2 regions of the Trichlorobacter sp. genome follow, and region 2 is predicted to be linked to the other one. Evidence: riboswitches for the same ligand, from Rfam matches in the RefSeq annotation. Region 2 holds a riboswitch; the other holds the start of a gene.
What was found. A riboswitch is a leader RNA that binds a small molecule or an ion and turns the genes downstream of it on or off. The one in region 2 is predicted to bind cobalamin.

Region 1: it holds a riboswitch for cobalamin, as region 2 does, so the genes downstream of both, RBQ93_RS09730 (ribonucleoside triphosphate reductase) here and cobU (bifunctional adenosylcobinamide kinase/adenosylcobinamide-phosphate guanylyltransferase) in region 2, are expected to answer to the same signal.

The regions. Positions count from the first base shown of each region.
Region 1 covers NZ_JAVEPN010000014.1:78,625-86,414, reverse strand. Annotated here, with positions in the region: gene RBQ93_RS09740 (formate dehydrogenase subunit gamma) at 1-80, shown strand, start outside; gene zupT (zinc transporter ZupT) at 216-1,106, shown strand; cobalamin riboswitch at 1,185-1,378, shown strand; gene RBQ93_RS09730 (ribonucleoside triphosphate reductase) at 1,526-3,550, shown strand; gene nrdD (anaerobic ribonucleoside-triphosphate reductase) at 3,547-3,729, shown strand; gene RBQ93_RS09720 (anaerobic ribonucleoside-triphosphate reductase activating protein) at 3,708-4,304, shown strand; gene RBQ93_RS09715 (FeoB-associated Cys-rich membrane protein) at 4,305-4,430, opposite strand; gene feoB (ferrous iron transport protein B) at 4,433-6,595, opposite strand; gene RBQ93_RS09705 (FeoA family protein) at 6,592-6,825, opposite strand; gene RBQ93_RS09700 (FeoA family protein) at 6,822-7,097, opposite strand; gene RBQ93_RS09695 (transporter) at 7,119-7,790, opposite strand, start outside.
Region 2 covers NZ_JAVEPN010000001.1:238,851-246,640, forward strand. Annotated here, with positions in the region: gene RBQ93_RS01175 (hypothetical protein) at 1-176, shown strand, start outside; gene cobC (alpha-ribazole phosphatase) at 260-862, opposite strand; gene cobS (adenosylcobinamide-GDP ribazoletransferase) at 870-1,622, opposite strand; gene cobT (nicotinate-nucleotide--dimethylbenzimidazole phosphoribosyltransferase) at 1,631-2,683, opposite strand; gene cobU (bifunctional adenosylcobinamide kinase/adenosylcobinamide-phosphate guanylyltransferase) at 2,702-3,235, opposite strand; cobalamin riboswitch at 3,326-3,449, opposite strand; gene mnmA (tRNA 2-thiouridine(34) synthase MnmA) at 3,475-4,539, opposite strand; gene thiF (sulfur carrier protein ThiS adenylyltransferase ThiF) at 4,536-5,339, opposite strand; gene RBQ93_RS01210 (ABC transporter ATP-binding protein) at 5,454-7,244, shown strand; gene hypB (hydrogenase nickel incorporation protein HypB) at 7,308-7,790, shown strand, end outside.

The DNA.
Region 1 (7,790 bases), on a different contig from region 2:
TGCTGACCGGCAAGGTGACGCGGGACTACGCCGAACACCGCCATCCGCTCTGGATCGATGAGCTGGAGGGTAAGCGGTAACGCAGGCAGCAGCACCATAGCACTACCATCATCCGGCAGAGGGGCCTACCCTCTGCCGTTTTTATGGGCTGGCGGATGCGTCGTCCTATGGTAAGCTTGCCAACGAATCAGTACCGAGCGAGGGACAGGCCAAGTATGGATCAGGTATGGATAGCACTAGGGTTGACGCTGTTTGCCGGCATGGCCACCGGCATCGGTAGCGCCATCGCCTTTCTGGCCAAGCGGACTGATTACCGCTTTCTGTCTATCGCCACCGGTTTTTCGGCCGGGGTGATGCTATACGTCTCCTTTGTGGAGATCTTTCACAAGGGGGCGGTCGCCCTGGTGGAGAGCTACGGCGAACCGTGGGGGCACTGGGTTAATGTGGGCTCCTTCTTTGGCGGCATGCTGCTGATCGGTCTGATCGACAACCTGGTGCCGGCGGCTGAAAACCCCCACGAGGTACACTCCGAGGCCGAATCTGCACCGCTGCACAACCCGGCTGCGCCGCTACCTGATTTCTCCGTCGTGAGCCCAGCCGCTGTGGGAGAACATCAACACAGCGACAGGCATCGCAAACTGATGCGAATGGGGCTGTTCACCGCCCTGGCCATCGGTATCCACAACTTTCCCGAAGGTCTGGCCACCTTTCTGGCGGCTCTTGAAGACCCCAAACTGGGTGTCGCCATCGCCATTGCGGTGGCCTTGCACAATATCCCTGAAGGCATCAGCGTCTCGGTGCCGATCTTTTACGCCACCGGCAACCGCAGCAAGGCCTTTGCCTACTCGGTCTTGAGCGGCCTGGCCGAACCGGTGGGGGCCGTGGTGGCCTACCTGTTTTTGCGGTTGGTGTTTGGCTGCGAGGCCGGCATGATCCCGCCCCAGGTGATGGGGGTGCTGTTCGGCGGTGTGGCCGGCATCATGGTCTACATCAGTCTGGATGAGCTGCTGCCCACCAGCCGGGCCTACGGCAAGGGCCACGACAGCCTGCTGGGGCTGGTGGCCGGCATGCTGGTGATGGCCCTCAGTCTGCTGCTGATGAAATAGTTGTGTGACTGCTTGACTCTATATCTTGTGGTGTGGTAGAGGTGTTGCCACAACATATTCCGCTGCTGGTTGGCGGGAGCAGCATACACGATCAACGGTGCCCGTAAGGGCTTGATAGGGAAGAGGGGTGACGCTCCACAGGAGCCATTCCCCCACGGACCCGCCGCTGTAAGCGACGACAACGGGCAACAGACCACTGGCTGGTTAGGCTGGGAAGGCGCCCGGAGGATGACTCGCAAGTCAGAAGACCTGCCTTGATCCAGTGCACAAGATTACTCTCCGGGGACTGGGAGTAGGTGAACAACGGAATCAGGCGACGTTAAATTCGGAACGTCCGCATGCTGTTTCAAGCAGCTGCGGACGTTTTCAGTTTTTGCCCCGCGACCTATCCCCGGACTCCAGACCAAAGGAGTCAGACCATGCAACAGATCGTATCAGCAGCACCCGTCAGTGTCATGAAACGTGACGGCAGCCGCGTCCCCTTTGAGGCGGCCCGTATCCAGTCGGCCATTATACGTGCAGGTCGGGCCACCAACGAGTTCGGTGAGGATGAGGCACAGCTGATCACCGGCCAGGTGCTGAAGGTGTTGCGGCACCGCTTCCCCCATGAACCACCCAGCATTGAGCAGATTCAGGATGTGGTGGAGCAGGCCCTGATCTCGGCTAACCACTTCGCCACCCTGCGGGCCTATGCGGTCTATCGCGAGCAGCGCAGCCGTCTGCGTCAGGATCGTAAAACCGTGGTGGATGTGACCGCCTCGGTCAACGAGTATCTGGAGCAGAGTGACTGGCGGGTCAGCGCCAATGCCAACCAGGGTTATTCCCTGGGGGGGCTGATCCTGAACCTGTCCGGCAAGGTGATCGCCAACTACTGGCTCTCCCAGGTCTACCCGCCGGAGGTGGGGGAGGCCCACCGCGACGGCAGCATCCATATCCACGATCTGGATATGCTGGCCGGCTACTGCGCCGGCTGGTCGCTGCGGATGCTGTTGGCCGAAGGGTTGAACGGCGTGCCGGGCAAGGTGGAGGCCGGTCCCCCAAAACACCTCTCCAGCGCCGTGGGGCAGATCGTCAACTTTTTGGGTACCCTGCAGAACGAATGGGCCGGGGCCCAGGCCTTCAGCTCCTTTGACACCTACCTAGCGCCCTATGTCCGCAAGGACAAGCTGAGCTACCGGGAGGTGCGTCAGTCTATCCAGGAGCTGATCTATAACCTGAACGTGCCGTCCCGCTGGGGCACCCAGACCCCCTTCACCAACCTGACCTTTGACTGGACCTGCCCCGACGACCTGAAAAATCAGGTGCCGGTGATCGGCGGGCAGGAGATGCCGTTTTGTTACGGCGAGCTGCAGGCCGAGATGGATCTGATCAACCGGGCCTACATCGAGGTGATGACCACTGGCGATGCCAAGGGCAGGGTGTTTACCTTCCCGATCCCCACCTACAACATCACCCCTGATTTTCCCTGGGAGAGTGAGAATGCCGAGCTGCTGTTCGCCATGACCGCCCGCTACGGCCTGCCGTACTTCCAGAACTTTATCAACTCGGAGCTGACCCCCAACATGGTGCGTTCCATGTGCTGCCGCCTGCAGCTTGATCTGCGGGAACTGCTCAAACGGGGCAACGGTCTGTTCGGTTCGGCCGAGCAGACCGGTTCACTGGGGGTGGTCACCATCAACTGCGCCCGCCTGGGCCACCAACACCAGGGTGACGAGGTCGGGCTGTTCAAACGGCTGGATCAGCTGCTGGAGATCAGCCGCACCAGTCTGGAGATCAAGCGCAAGGTGATCCAGCGCCATATGGATAACGGTCTGTTTCCCTACACCAAACGCTATCTGGGCACCCTGCGTAACCACTTTTCCACCATCGGGGTCAACGGCATCAACGAGCTGATCCGCAATTTTACGGCTGACCAGGAAGACATTACCACCCCGACGGGCCACGGTCTGGCGGTGCGGTTGCTGGATCACCTGCGGCAGCGGATGGTGGCGTTTCAGGAACAGACCGGCCACCTCTACAATCTGGAAGCCACGCCGGCTGAGGGCACTACCTACCGCTTTGCCAGGGAGGACAAAAAGCGTTTCCCCGCCATCATTCAGGCCGGCAGTGCGGAGGCGCCCTATTACACCAATTCAAGCCAGCTGCCGGTGGGCTTCACCGACGACCCGTTCGAGGCCCTACAGCGGCAGGAGGAGCTGCAGCGCAAGTACACCGGTGGCACCGTGCTGCACCTTTACCTGGGAGAGCAGGTCTCCAGCACCGAGGCCTGCAAGCAGCTGGTGCGACGTTCGTTGGAACGGTTCCGGCTGCCCTACATCACCATTACCCCCACCTTTTCGATCTGCCCCAAGCATGGCTATCTGAGCGGTGAGCACCCGTTCTGTCCGCTCTGCGATCAGGAGTTTGTTCGCCAACAGGCCATCAATGAAAGGAGTAACGCATGAACAACGAGCACCAACAACCGCAGACAGCACTACCGCAAGAACAACGGCAACCCTGCGAGGTCTGGACCCGCGTGATGGGCTACCACCGGCCGGTGGCCTCCTTCAACACCGGCAAAAAGTCTGAGTATGCCGAGCGTACCTTCTTCAAGGAAGTGGCATGCTCGCCATCGGCGGACTGACCCCCTTCACCACCATCGACTACCCCGGCAAGCTGGCAGCGGTGGTCTTCTGTCAGGGCTGCCCCTGGCGCTGCGGCTATTGCCACAATCAGCATCTGCTGGCAGTTGATCGTCAGGCCGGTATCGCGTGGCAAGAGGTCATGCAGCTGCTGGAACAGCGGCGGGGCTTGCTGGATGCGGTGGTCTTCAGTGGTGGCGAGCCGACCCTGCAGCCCGGATTGCCCCTGGCCCTGGACGCGGTGCGCCGACTGGGGTTTCTTACCGGCCTGCATACTGCCGGGCCGTTTCCCGACCGGCTGGCGGCCTGCCTGCCGCAGCTGGATTGGGTGGGGATGGATCTGAAGGCCCCCTTTGATTGCTACGACGCACTTACCGGGGTGACGGGCAGTGGCCGGGCAGCAGCACGCAGCGCGGAACTGGTACGAACGAGTGGTGTTGCACACCAGTTCCGCACCACGGTTGATCCGTTGCTGCAGTCGGACGAACGCCTGAAACGGTTGCAGCACACGGTTACAGGGTGGGGCGACCAACTGGTGCTGCAGGAGCTGCGGATCACCGCAGCTCCTGCAGCGTAATCAGTGGTGACAGCTGCCGCCGCAGTCGCCGCCGCTGCAGCCCTTTTTCTTCCAGAGTGAGCAATAGAGGAGCCAGATGGCTCCTCCCGCAATGGCTACCATCAGGATGATGTCGAACAGTCCCATGTCTAGCCTCCCAGACCCAGCAGCCTGCCGCCCTGATAGATGATCAGCGCCACCAGCCAGGCCAGCATGGTGGAGTAGGCGAAGGCCACGCCGGCCCATTTCCAGGTGCCGAACTCGGCCCGCATGGCCGCCCCCACCACCACGCAGGGCATGTAGAGCAGTACGAAGGCCATGAAGGCAAAGGAACTGAGCGGCGTGAACTGGCCTTTCAAGGCGGTCTTGAGCGCAGATTGCTCTGCCTCAGGTTCTTCTTCCTGGGGCAGGTAGAGCACGGTGCTGACTGCAGTCGTGACCGCGCCGCCAAAGGAGACCACGATCTCCCGCAGGTCTTCGCCCAGGGTGGGCTGCTTTTCTTGCTCTGCCTCTTCGGCTGCCGGGGCGTAGATCTCGCCCATGGTGCCCACCACGATCTCCTTGGCGATCACGCCGGTGATCAGCGATGAGGCCGCCTCCCAGGTGCCGAAGCCCACCGGCTGGAAGATCGGTGCGATGGTGGCGCCGGCCCTGCCCAGGTAGGAATCGCGCTTGTGTTCCAAGCCCCAGGGCAGGTTTAACAGGAACCAGACCAGTATCGAAACGGCAAAGATGTAGGTGCCGGCCTTGATCAGGAAGTGTTTGCCCTTTTCCCAGGTATGCAGCATCAGGCTGGTGAAACTGGGCATCCGGTAGGGCGGCAGCTCCATGATGAATAGGGGCGCCTCGCCCCTGAAGAGGGTCTTCTTGAAGATGTAGCCCATCATCACCGCCAGCAGCATCCCCAGGATGTAGAGTACCCAGATCACCGAGCCGGCATTGTCCGGAAAGAACACCGCAGCGAACAGCACATAGACCGGCAGCCGGGCACCGCAGGACATCAGCGGGATCAACAGGGCGGTCAGCACCTTGTCCTTCGGGTTTTCCAGGGTGCGGGTGGCATAGATGCCCGGTACGTTGCAGCCGAAACCCAAGAGCATCGGGATGAAGGACTTGCCGTGCAGGCCGATGGCATGCATGGCCCGGTCCATCACAAAGGCGGCCCGCGCCATGTAGCCGCTGCCCTCCAGGAAGGTGATGAAGAACATCATGGCAAAGATCACCGGCACGAACACCAGCACCGAGCCGACCCCGGCGATCACACCGTCGTTGATCAGCGACACGGTCCAGTCAGGCGCCCCGATACCGTTCATGATGGCGGTGGTCCAGCGTTTGAACGGTCCGCTGGTCATGGCATCCAGCCAGTCACTGAAGGGGGACGACAGGTCAAAGGTCAGCTTGAACAGCAGCCACATGGCCAGGGCAAAGATCGGTATCCCCAGGAAGCGGTTCAAAACCACCCGGTCGATACGTTCGGTCAGCTCGATGGTGCGTTTCTCCGGCTTGGTCATCACCTCGCGGCACAGGCCGCTGGCCAGCCCGTAGCGGCTGTCGGCCAATAGTCCCTCGACGTCGTCGCCGTGGGCGCGGCGCAGGTGTTCAAACAGCTGCTGCGGCAGCGACTCCGGTGTGATGTTGACCAGCTTCAGCAACGGGGCATCCCCCTCCAGCAGCTTCAGCAGCAGCCAGCGGGTCGGATACTGTTCCAGCAGGGCAGCGTGGTCACACTGGAGAACATCATGCAGCCCTTTCAGGACGGTCTCGATATCCTCACCATAGCTGAGCCGCTTGGGTGTGTGCTGTGCCGGTTCGGCAGCCACCGTCACCACCCGTTTAAGCAGCTGCTCCAGTCCGGTCTTGCGGGTGGCCGAGGTGGGCACCACGGCAACCCCCAGCACCTGTTCCATCTGGGTAGTGTTGATCTGGTAGCCCTTGGCCAACGCCTCGTCATGGATATTGAGGGCTATTATCATTGGTATGCCCAGCTCAAGTAGCTGGATGGTCAGGTAGAGGTTGCGCTCCAGGTTGGTGGCATCCACCACATTGACGATCAGGTCCGGTCGCTGGTTTACCAGATAGTCGCGGGTGATGATCTCCTCCTGGCTGTAGGGGGACAGGGAATAGCAGCCCGGCAGGTCCACCAGGCGAATGCTGCGTCCCTCCACCTCGAACAGGGCCTCCTTTTTCTCCACCGTCACGCCTGGCCAGTTGCCCACATGCAGACGACTGCCGGCGATGGCGTTGATCAGGGTCGACTTGCCGGCATTGGGGTTGCCGGCCACGGCCACAATGAGCGGTTTTTGCTGGCTCATGCCGCCACCTCTTCGATCTGGATACCCTTGGCCTCGCCCTTGCGCAGCGATAAGTTATAGCCCTTGACCGTCACCTCGATCGGATCACCCATTGGCGCCACCTTCTCCACCCTGATCCGCTCGCCGGGGATCACCCCCATGTCCATCAGCCGGCGTCGGATCGGTCCGATGCTGCTGTCCAGCTTGATGATCGTACCCTGCTGTCCTGGCTTGAGGTTGCTCAGGTTCATGCCGTTACTCCCTTCATGCTGATGCCACGGGCCATCCTGCGGTCAATGGCGATGCGTGCTTCGTCAACCATCAACAGCAGCAGATTGCCGTCGTTCTTGAGTACCTCTACGGTTTTGCCAATCCTCAGCCCCATCTCCTCAGCGCGGGTGGTGCTGGCCTGGTGCTTGTGCTTGCCATGGTGGTGCTGGCAGACGCCTCCGCAGCCACCGCAGTGTTTGATATCGGCGATCTGTCCCCGTTCGCCGGGGCTCATCAGTTCCAGTGGCATCATTCGTTCTCCTTGTGCGTTTTTCTAGAATTTCAACACAACGCCATACAGGGCCGTGATGTCGGTTTCGGAGCTGGTCAGGCCAAACTTGACGCCGGCATTGATATCCAGCAGGTCGTTCATCTCGTAGCGGGCGCCGGTCAGACCGTAGACCGGTAGCTCGTGGGCGTTTTTTTCCGGGTTAGACCCCAGCCCGAAGTCCGCCACCACCACCAGCCCTTCAATCAGTTCTGCCTCTCCGGCAATCGATCCGGTCCAGAGGTTGCCGTGGGTGGTGGATCTGATTGCATGGGTGCGGTAGCGGTGATGCTCGTAACCGAGGTTGGCATGCAGGGCGTAGCGTCCATCAGAAAATTCCTTGCTGGCGATCAGGGTGCCACCGCCATGCCAGTGCCCTTCTGAAAGTCCCTCTGAATATCTGCCGGTGGGTACTACCAGCCATGGTTTAACGGCCAGTGCAATGCCGCCCAGCTCGGTAAAGGCATATTTGAGTTCCAGCACCATATCGCCCAACCCCTGCGTCTTGTGAGTCAGCGCGTTGTCCTCTTCCACGCGCAGGTTGAAGGTATAGGGAAGCGCCAATGAAGCACTCAGGTCTTGGTAGAGTCCGGTGCTGATCTTCAGTTCACTGTCGGATGAAGACGCCTTGTAGCTGATTCCGCCTGAACGCTGTCTGTCCGATGCGTAGGAGCCGTT
Region 2 (7,790 bases):
ACCTGAACGGCACCATGGTCCGTTTCATTGAGACCGGGGTCACCATGAACTTCCAGACCGCAGCCATGATTCACGCCTGGCTGGGTGAGCAGCTGGGCCAGATGCAGGCCGTGCTCAAGGCTCAGGCCGAGTTTATGCAGGGCGGTGCGCCTGAAACGGCCGCTGAAGGCCAGTAGTTCGATTGCTAGATAGCTTGAAGTATAAACGGCCTGCGGAAATCTCCGCAGGCCGTTTTGGTGTGTAGCATGCCGTCACGGCGCTAGCCGTTGAGCAGCTTCACCGTGGCCCGTCCGTCCGGATAGTAATCGATGATATTCAGGCAGCCGTAGTTTTGTTCAATGTTGAACATATTGGCCAACGGCGCACCGATGGCGTTCAGCAGGATGATCCGGTTCAGGCCGCCGTGACCCACCAGCAGTATCTCCTGGCCCTGGTGCCGTTCCAGCACTTCCTGTACCACCGGCATGGCCCGGTTGTGCAGATCCAGCAGGTTTTCCCCTTGCGGCACCCGATAGTTGACCAGATCGTTGAGGCGGGCCTGCCATTCCTCTGGCCAGCGGCCCTGAATCTCCTGCCAAGTCAGACTCTCCCAGATGCCGATGTTCAGTTCGCGCAGTTCGCTGCGATGCACCGGCTGAATGCCAAACTGCTGGCAGATGATGTCGGCGCCGATCCGGCAACGGGTTAGGTCGCTGGAGTAACAGGCCGAGATCCGTTTATCGGACAGGCGGTCCTTCAGTTGGTGGTACTGTTCGACCCCCAGGTCGGTCAGGGCCACATCATGGTGGCCGTTGTAACGGCGTTGTTCATGGCCAACCACTTGGCCGTGGCGGATCAGATAGATGCGGGTGAATGCGGTCATAAGTGGCTCAAATCCTGGTTAGAATGGCCGTTGTGGCAACAACGGCAAGCAGTGCAAGCAGTTCGGCTAGTTCAGAGGCGCAGCCAACGATGTCGCCGCTGATGCCCCCCAGACGGCGGGTGAAATACCAGCGGGTCAGCAGCGCCCACAGCGTTACGACCAGCCAGGCCACCAGTCCGGTAAACTGGAGGCTGAGCCAGGCCAGTGGCAGGATGGTGGCCGTTGCCAGCAGCAGCTGGTTGGGACCCAGCCCAGCTAAAAAGGCATTTCCCAGGCCGTCCGGACGGGCCGACCGGCTGCCGGCCAGCACCACCAGCTGGGCAAAGCGCGCCAGTGCCGGCACTGCCAGCAGGGCCGGCCGTTTAAGGTCCATCGGCACCGCCAGCAGGGCTGCGTACTTGACGAGCAATCCCAGCACCAACCCGGTCACGCCGATGGCGCCGACCCGCGAATCCTTCATGACCTCCAGGAAGCGCTGCTTGTCGCCCCGGGCTGCCAGGCCGTCGCAGACATCGGCCAGGCCGTCCAGGTGCAGACCGCCGGTGATCAGGGCCAGCAAGGTCACCAGCAGGGCATCGGTCAGCTGGCGCGGAAAGAGCGGGGTCAGGGCCAGGTCGGCCAGCCAGAGTAGCCCGCCAATCAAAAATCCGGCCAGCGGAAACCAGGCTGTGGAACGGCCTAGGTCGCCTGCCTCGCAACGCTTGGGCGATGGCAACGGCAGGATGGTCAGGAACTGCAGGGCGATCAAGAGGTGGCGCATGATGACCTTCAGTGTCCGGCCACGCCGGCCTGTTCAAAGGTGGCCATCTCAGCCAGGATCTTGACGCCGGCCTCGATCAGGGTCATGGCCAGCGCCCCGCCGGTCCCTTCACCCAGGCGTAGCCCAAGATCAAGGATCGGTTTCACGCCGATCCGTTCCAGCATGAAACGGTGCCCCACCTCCACTGATTCGTGGGCGGCAAACAGGTGATCACGCAGGTTGGGATGCAGCTCCGCAGCGATCAGGGCGCCGGCAGTGGAGATAAAGCCATCCATCACGACCGGGATCTTGTTGGCGGCGCAGCCCAGCACCAACCCGGCAATGGCGGCGATCTCCAGGCCACCTACCTTCTGCAGCACGTCCAGCGGGTCGCGGGGGTCGGGCTTGTTGATTGCCAGCCCCCTGGTGATGGCGGCCAGCTTGAGGGCCAACGCCTGGTCGCCAATGCCGGTGCCGCGGTGGGTAACCTGTTCCACCGAAAGGCCACTCAAGGCGGCGATGATGGCCGAGGAGGGGCTGGTGTTGCCGATCCCCATCTCGCCGGTGCCCACCAGGCCGACCCCTTCTGCCTTGCACTGATCGGCCAGCTCGATGCCCACCATAAGTGCCGCCAGCATCTGGTCGCGGCTCATGGCCGGTCCCTGGGCGAAGTTGGCGCTACCGCGGGCAACCTTCCGGTGAATCAGGCCGGGGCAGCCTCCGAAATCATGGTCTACCCCCACATCCACCACCCGAACCTCGGCCCCGGCATGGCGGGCCAAGACGTTTACACCGGCGCCGCCCTGCAGGAAATTAAAGACCATCTGGGCGGTCACCGCTTTGGGGTAGAGCGAGACCCCCTCCTCGGTGATGCCGTGGTCAGCGGCAAAGGTGAAGATCACCTTCTTTGTCAGGTCGGGTTGCTGCTGGCCACTGATGGCCACCAGCCGGCAGGCAAACTCTTCCAGTCTGCCCAGTGAGCCCAATGGCTTGGTCTTGCAGTCCAGTCGCGCCTGGGTGGCAGCCAGCAGGCCGGCATCGAGCGGGGTGATCCGGTTCAGAACGGTTTCGAGACGTTGCATGGAGTTCGGTTCCTTGGGTTATTTGAGCTTGAGCGGCAGGCCGCAGATCAGGGTGTAGACCTCGTCGCAGCTGGCGGCCAGAATCTGGTTGGTCTGACCGGCCAGGTCGCGGAACAGGCGGCCCAACCGGTGCTCCGGTACGATGCCCATGCCCACCTCGTTGGTCACCAGAATCACCGGTGTTTGCATGGCGCGCAGGGTGGTGGCCAGACGGTGGACAGTACCGACAATCTGTTCGTTACGTTCGGTGTCGTTCTGATCGCGGGCCAACAGCAGGTTGGTCAGCCAGAGGGTGACACAGTCAACCAGAATGGCGCCGTAGGTGCCGTCCAGCCGGGCCAGGGTCTGGGGCAAGGCCAGCGGCTCCTCCACGGTTTGCCAGTCGGCACCGCGCCGGGCCCGGTGCTGGGCGATCCGTTCCTCCATCTCGTCGTCGAGGGCCTGGGCGGTGGCCAGGTAGCAGAGCGGCGGTTGATAGCGCAGGGTCTGCTGCTCGGCAAAGCGGCTCTTGCCGCTGCGAACGCCGCCGGTAATCAGGGTGGTGGGTGCCATGGCCGCCTTTCAGAAACAAAAAAACCTGTCCGTTGGGGGACAGGTGGTGCGTCGCGCGTAAGCCGGCTTGGGTGCCTCTCTCCCCGGAGGCAGTTCAAGCAGGTGGCTGGCAGGTATTCTGGCTCCAGGGACAGGCCCTGTTACAGTTGCGGGACAGCGGGGGAGTCGCACCCCCTTCCCCTGATCCAGTCACACGAGCAATTTTTGTAACAGAACGCAGACCGCAATGTCAAACGGGATTACGGGTGGCTAGCAACCACGGGCGCAACGATCCGCCCGCCGCCCAGCACCTGGTCGTCCTGGTAGAAAACCACAAACTGCCCCGGCGTGACCGACTTCTGCTGGTGATCGAACAGCACCTTGCAGCGACCGTCGGCCTCAAGCGTAACCTGGCAGGGCACCGGCTGGTGACGGTAGCGTATCTTGCAGCTGGTTGCGAAGGTCGTCGCTTGCGGCGGGATGATCCAGCTCATCGCCTCCGCCAGCAGGCCGGCGGTCAGGACATGGGGCTGCTCACCCACCACCACCCGGTTGCTGGCGGCATCGATGGCAATCACATACAACGGTTCGCTCCAGCCGATCCCCAGCCCCTTGCGCTGGCCGATGGTGTAGCGGTGGGTGCCCTGGTGGCGGCCCAGCACCGTGCCGTCAACATGGACGATCTCCCCGCGGTGCGCCTTAACTCCATGGCCTTCCAGAAATGCAACGTAGTCATCACCGGGGATGAAGCAGACCTCCTGGCTGTCCCCTTTGTGGGCCACGTCCAGGCCGAATTGCTCAGCCAGCCGACGCACCTCGTCCTTGCTCTCGATAGCGCCCAGCGGAAAGAGCACCCGGGCCAGCTGCTGCTGGGTAAGGGTGTAGAGGAAGTAGGACTGGTCCTTGGCCCGGTTGGCGGCAACCCGCAGGTGGTAGGTGCCATCCGGGTCAACGGTTTTTTGCGCATAGTGCCCGGTGGCCAGCAGGTCGGCCCCCAGCGCGCGGGCCCTGTCCAGCAGCAGACCGAACTTGATCGAGCGGTTGCAGCAGACGCACGGGTTGGGAGTCTGTCCCTGACGGTACTGGCTGATAAAGTCGTCAATCACCTGCTCTTTGAACGGCAGTTCGAAGTCGGCAACATGGTGTTCGATACCCAACTGTTGCGCCACCCGCGCCGCATCGTCAACCGCTGAGTCAGCCCCGCAGCTTTGGGGCTCAAACAGGTGCATGGTGATGCCGATCAGTTCATGCCCCTGCTGTTTCAGCAGGGCGGCGGTGACCGATGAATCAACCCCGCCGCTCATGGCGACCGCAATCCGGCTCATAGTTCTTCCCCCAGGATCAGGCGCACCGCCTGGTTGGCCTGCTGGCAGGCGGCGATGCCGACCCGCGGCGCCATCAGCCCGTTGCCCGGCGCTGCCTCGGAGCTGCCATCCCCCACCAGGTAGAGCCGCCGGTTCAGGCGGCGGGTCTGGATGCTGTTGTTGCTGCCGTAGCCGGCCACCCCTGAGGCGGCGATGACGGTAACACCCGGCAGTCTTTCCATCGCCGTGTCCACCAGCATGGCCTTCATCTCGGCCCGGTCAAAGGCCTCGATCAGCACACTGCAGGGGGAGAAAATAAGGGGCAGGTTGCCCGGATCGAGTACGACGCAGTGGCTGGTCAGCTGCAGGTAGGGATTGATGCGACGCAGCGTCTCGACCAGGGCCTCCACCTTGGGCATCCCCAGCTGATCCACAAAGTACTGCTGGCGGTTCAGGTTGGAGGGCTCCACCAGGTCGAAATCAGCCAGTACCAGGTGCCCGACGCCGATCCGCGCCAGGGCTACGGCCACGGCGGAACCCAGGCCGCCCACCCCGGCAATGCCGACGCAGGCCGCCTTCAGGCGGGCATGGATACCAGGGGTGTGGCGGGCCGCCATCAGATACTCCAATTCATCCGCTGGTGGCATCTCGCCCCGCTTGATCAGAAACAGCTCGTCGTCCGGCGACAGCATGGTCTCCGCTGAGGCGGGGAAGCCGTTCAGGATCAGTACATCGGCCCCTGGCCGGTGTTGCTGCGCCAGCTGGCCGACGGTCAGCCCGCCGTCGATGGTGATTACCTGTTCATTGAGCCGGATCTGCATGCCGGCACTATACCTGAAAAAGGTCACTGATCGCAAAGCAGATTCATTGCTGCGTGCTTCTGGTTGACAAGCGGCTGGTGCTTTGACAAGCTCCACTGCGAGGAGTGTGTTGCAATGCACCACGGTGGTCTGCACGAAGATGCCATAGCCGGCAAGGCCTACGACAGCCGTCTGTTGGCCCGGTTCATGCGTTATGTCATGCCCTATCGGCTGAGCGTGGCGGGAATACTGCTGCTGCTGCCGCTGTTGGCGTTGTGTCGTCTGGCACAGCCGCTGATCCTGAAGCATGCCATTGACCGGGTGATCGTTCCGGGGCGGCTCGATCTGCTGCCTGGCCCGGCGGCCCTCTTTGTGGCCGTGCTGGCGCTGGAGGCGCTGTTGGTCTGGCTTGAGGTCTACGGTCTGCAATCGATCGGACAGCGGGTGATGCACGATCTGCGCACGGCGTTGTTCAGCCATGTGCTGCGGCTGCCGACCCGCTGGTTCGACCGCACCGCCACCGGGGCCACGGTGACCCGCCTGACCAGCGACGTGGAGGCGTTGGGGGAGATGTTTGCCGCCGGCATCATCACCATCGTTGGTGATCTGCTGCTTTTGGCCGGCATCATTGCGGCTATGCTCTGGATGGCGCCACAGCTGTCGCTGGTGACCTTCACGGTGTTGCCGCCGTTGATCTTCGTGGCCTGGTTGTTCCGACGCAATATGCGCCAGGCCTTTCGCGAGGTGCGGGCACGTCTGGGCAGGATGAACGGACACCTGGCCGAGGTGATCGGCGGCATGGCGGTGGTACAGTCCTATGGTCGCGAACAGGACGAGGCGAGCCGTTTTTCCGAGTTGAATGCGGCCCACCGTGATGCCAACCTGCCGGTGATCAGCTGGGATGCGTCGTTGTACGCCATCGTTGAGATGTTTTCCGCTCTGGCCATCGCCCTGATCGTCTGGTATGGCGGTGGGCAGATTGTGCAGGGGGCGCTGACCTTCGGTACCCTGGTGGCCTTTATCCAATACATCGAGAAATTCTTCGGTCCGATTCGAGATCTGTCGGCCAAGTATGGCGTGATGCAGGGGGCCATGGCAGCCCTTGAGCGGATATTTGCGGTGCTGGATGAGCCGGAAGAGTGTCCGGTGGGAGAGGTCCCGGCCCGGCAGGCCGATCGGTCTTTGACGCTGCCGGCCATGGTGGCGTTTCGTGATGTTTCCTTCGCCTACCGTCAAGGAGAACCATCACTCACGGCTATCAACCTGTCCGTGCAGCGGGGAGAGCGGGTGGCCCTGGTGGGGGGGAGCGGTGGCGGCAAGACTACGCTGGTGCGCCTTTTGGGGCGACAGTACGAGATCGACAGCGGCAGCATCCAGCTGGACGGCATCGACATCAGGACGATCCCGTTGACTGAGCTGCGGCAGCGGATGGCGGTGGTGCAGCAGGAACCGGTGATCTTCGCCGGTACGGTCGGCTTTAACATCGGCCTCGGTGACCCGGAGGCAGAAAAGCGGGTGCGGACTGCCGCTGCCACCGTGGGGGCCGACCGCTTCATTGAGCGGCTGCCCCAGGGCTATGAAACGGAGTTGGCCGAACGGGGCAGTGACCTCTCGCTGGGGGAGCGGCAATTGATCTCCTTTGCGCGGGCCGTGGCCTTTGATCCCGAATTGCTGATTCTGGATGAGGCCACCGCCAGTGTGGACAGCACCAGCGAAGAGTTGATCCAGGAAGGGGTACACCGTCTGCTGGTGGGGCGCACCGCCCTGGTGATCGCCCACCGTCTGTCCACCGTGCGGGATGCGGATCGAATCGTGGTCATCAGCCAGGGCAGGGTCGTGGAGCAGGGCAGCCATGACCAGCTGCTGGCCCAGGGGGGCGAATATGCCCGCCTGTACTGCCTGCAGTTTGATTGCGGGGCTGGTTGACACTCTGCTAGCCCGCTGCGCCGAGTATCACGCATAAAACGCAGTATGCATAAGGAGCCTGCTATGTGCACCACTTGTGGCTGCAGCCCCGCAGCCGCCCATCACCATGGGCACGATCATGACCACCAGCATGATGAGTCGCAGCGTACTACGCGGATCAGCATCGAAGAGGATGTGCTGGCCAAGAACAATCGGCTGGCAGCCTTCAACCGTTCGCTGTTCAAGGAAAAGCAGATCCTGGTACTGAATCTGGTTTCCTCTCCCGGTTCCGGCAAGACCAGCCTGCTGGAGCGAACCCTACGCGATCTGTCCGGCCGTTACCGCTGCGCCGTGATCGAGGGCGACCAGCAGACCGACAACGACGCCCGTCGCATCGCCGCCACCGGCGTGCCGGTCAGGCAGATCAACACCGGGGCCGGCTGCCATCTGGATGCCCATATGGTGATGCATGCCACAGAAGCATTCGATCTGGACAATCTTGACCTCCTGTTCATCGAAAACGTCGGTAACCTGGTCTGCCCGGCCGCCTTCGATCTGGGGGAGGCC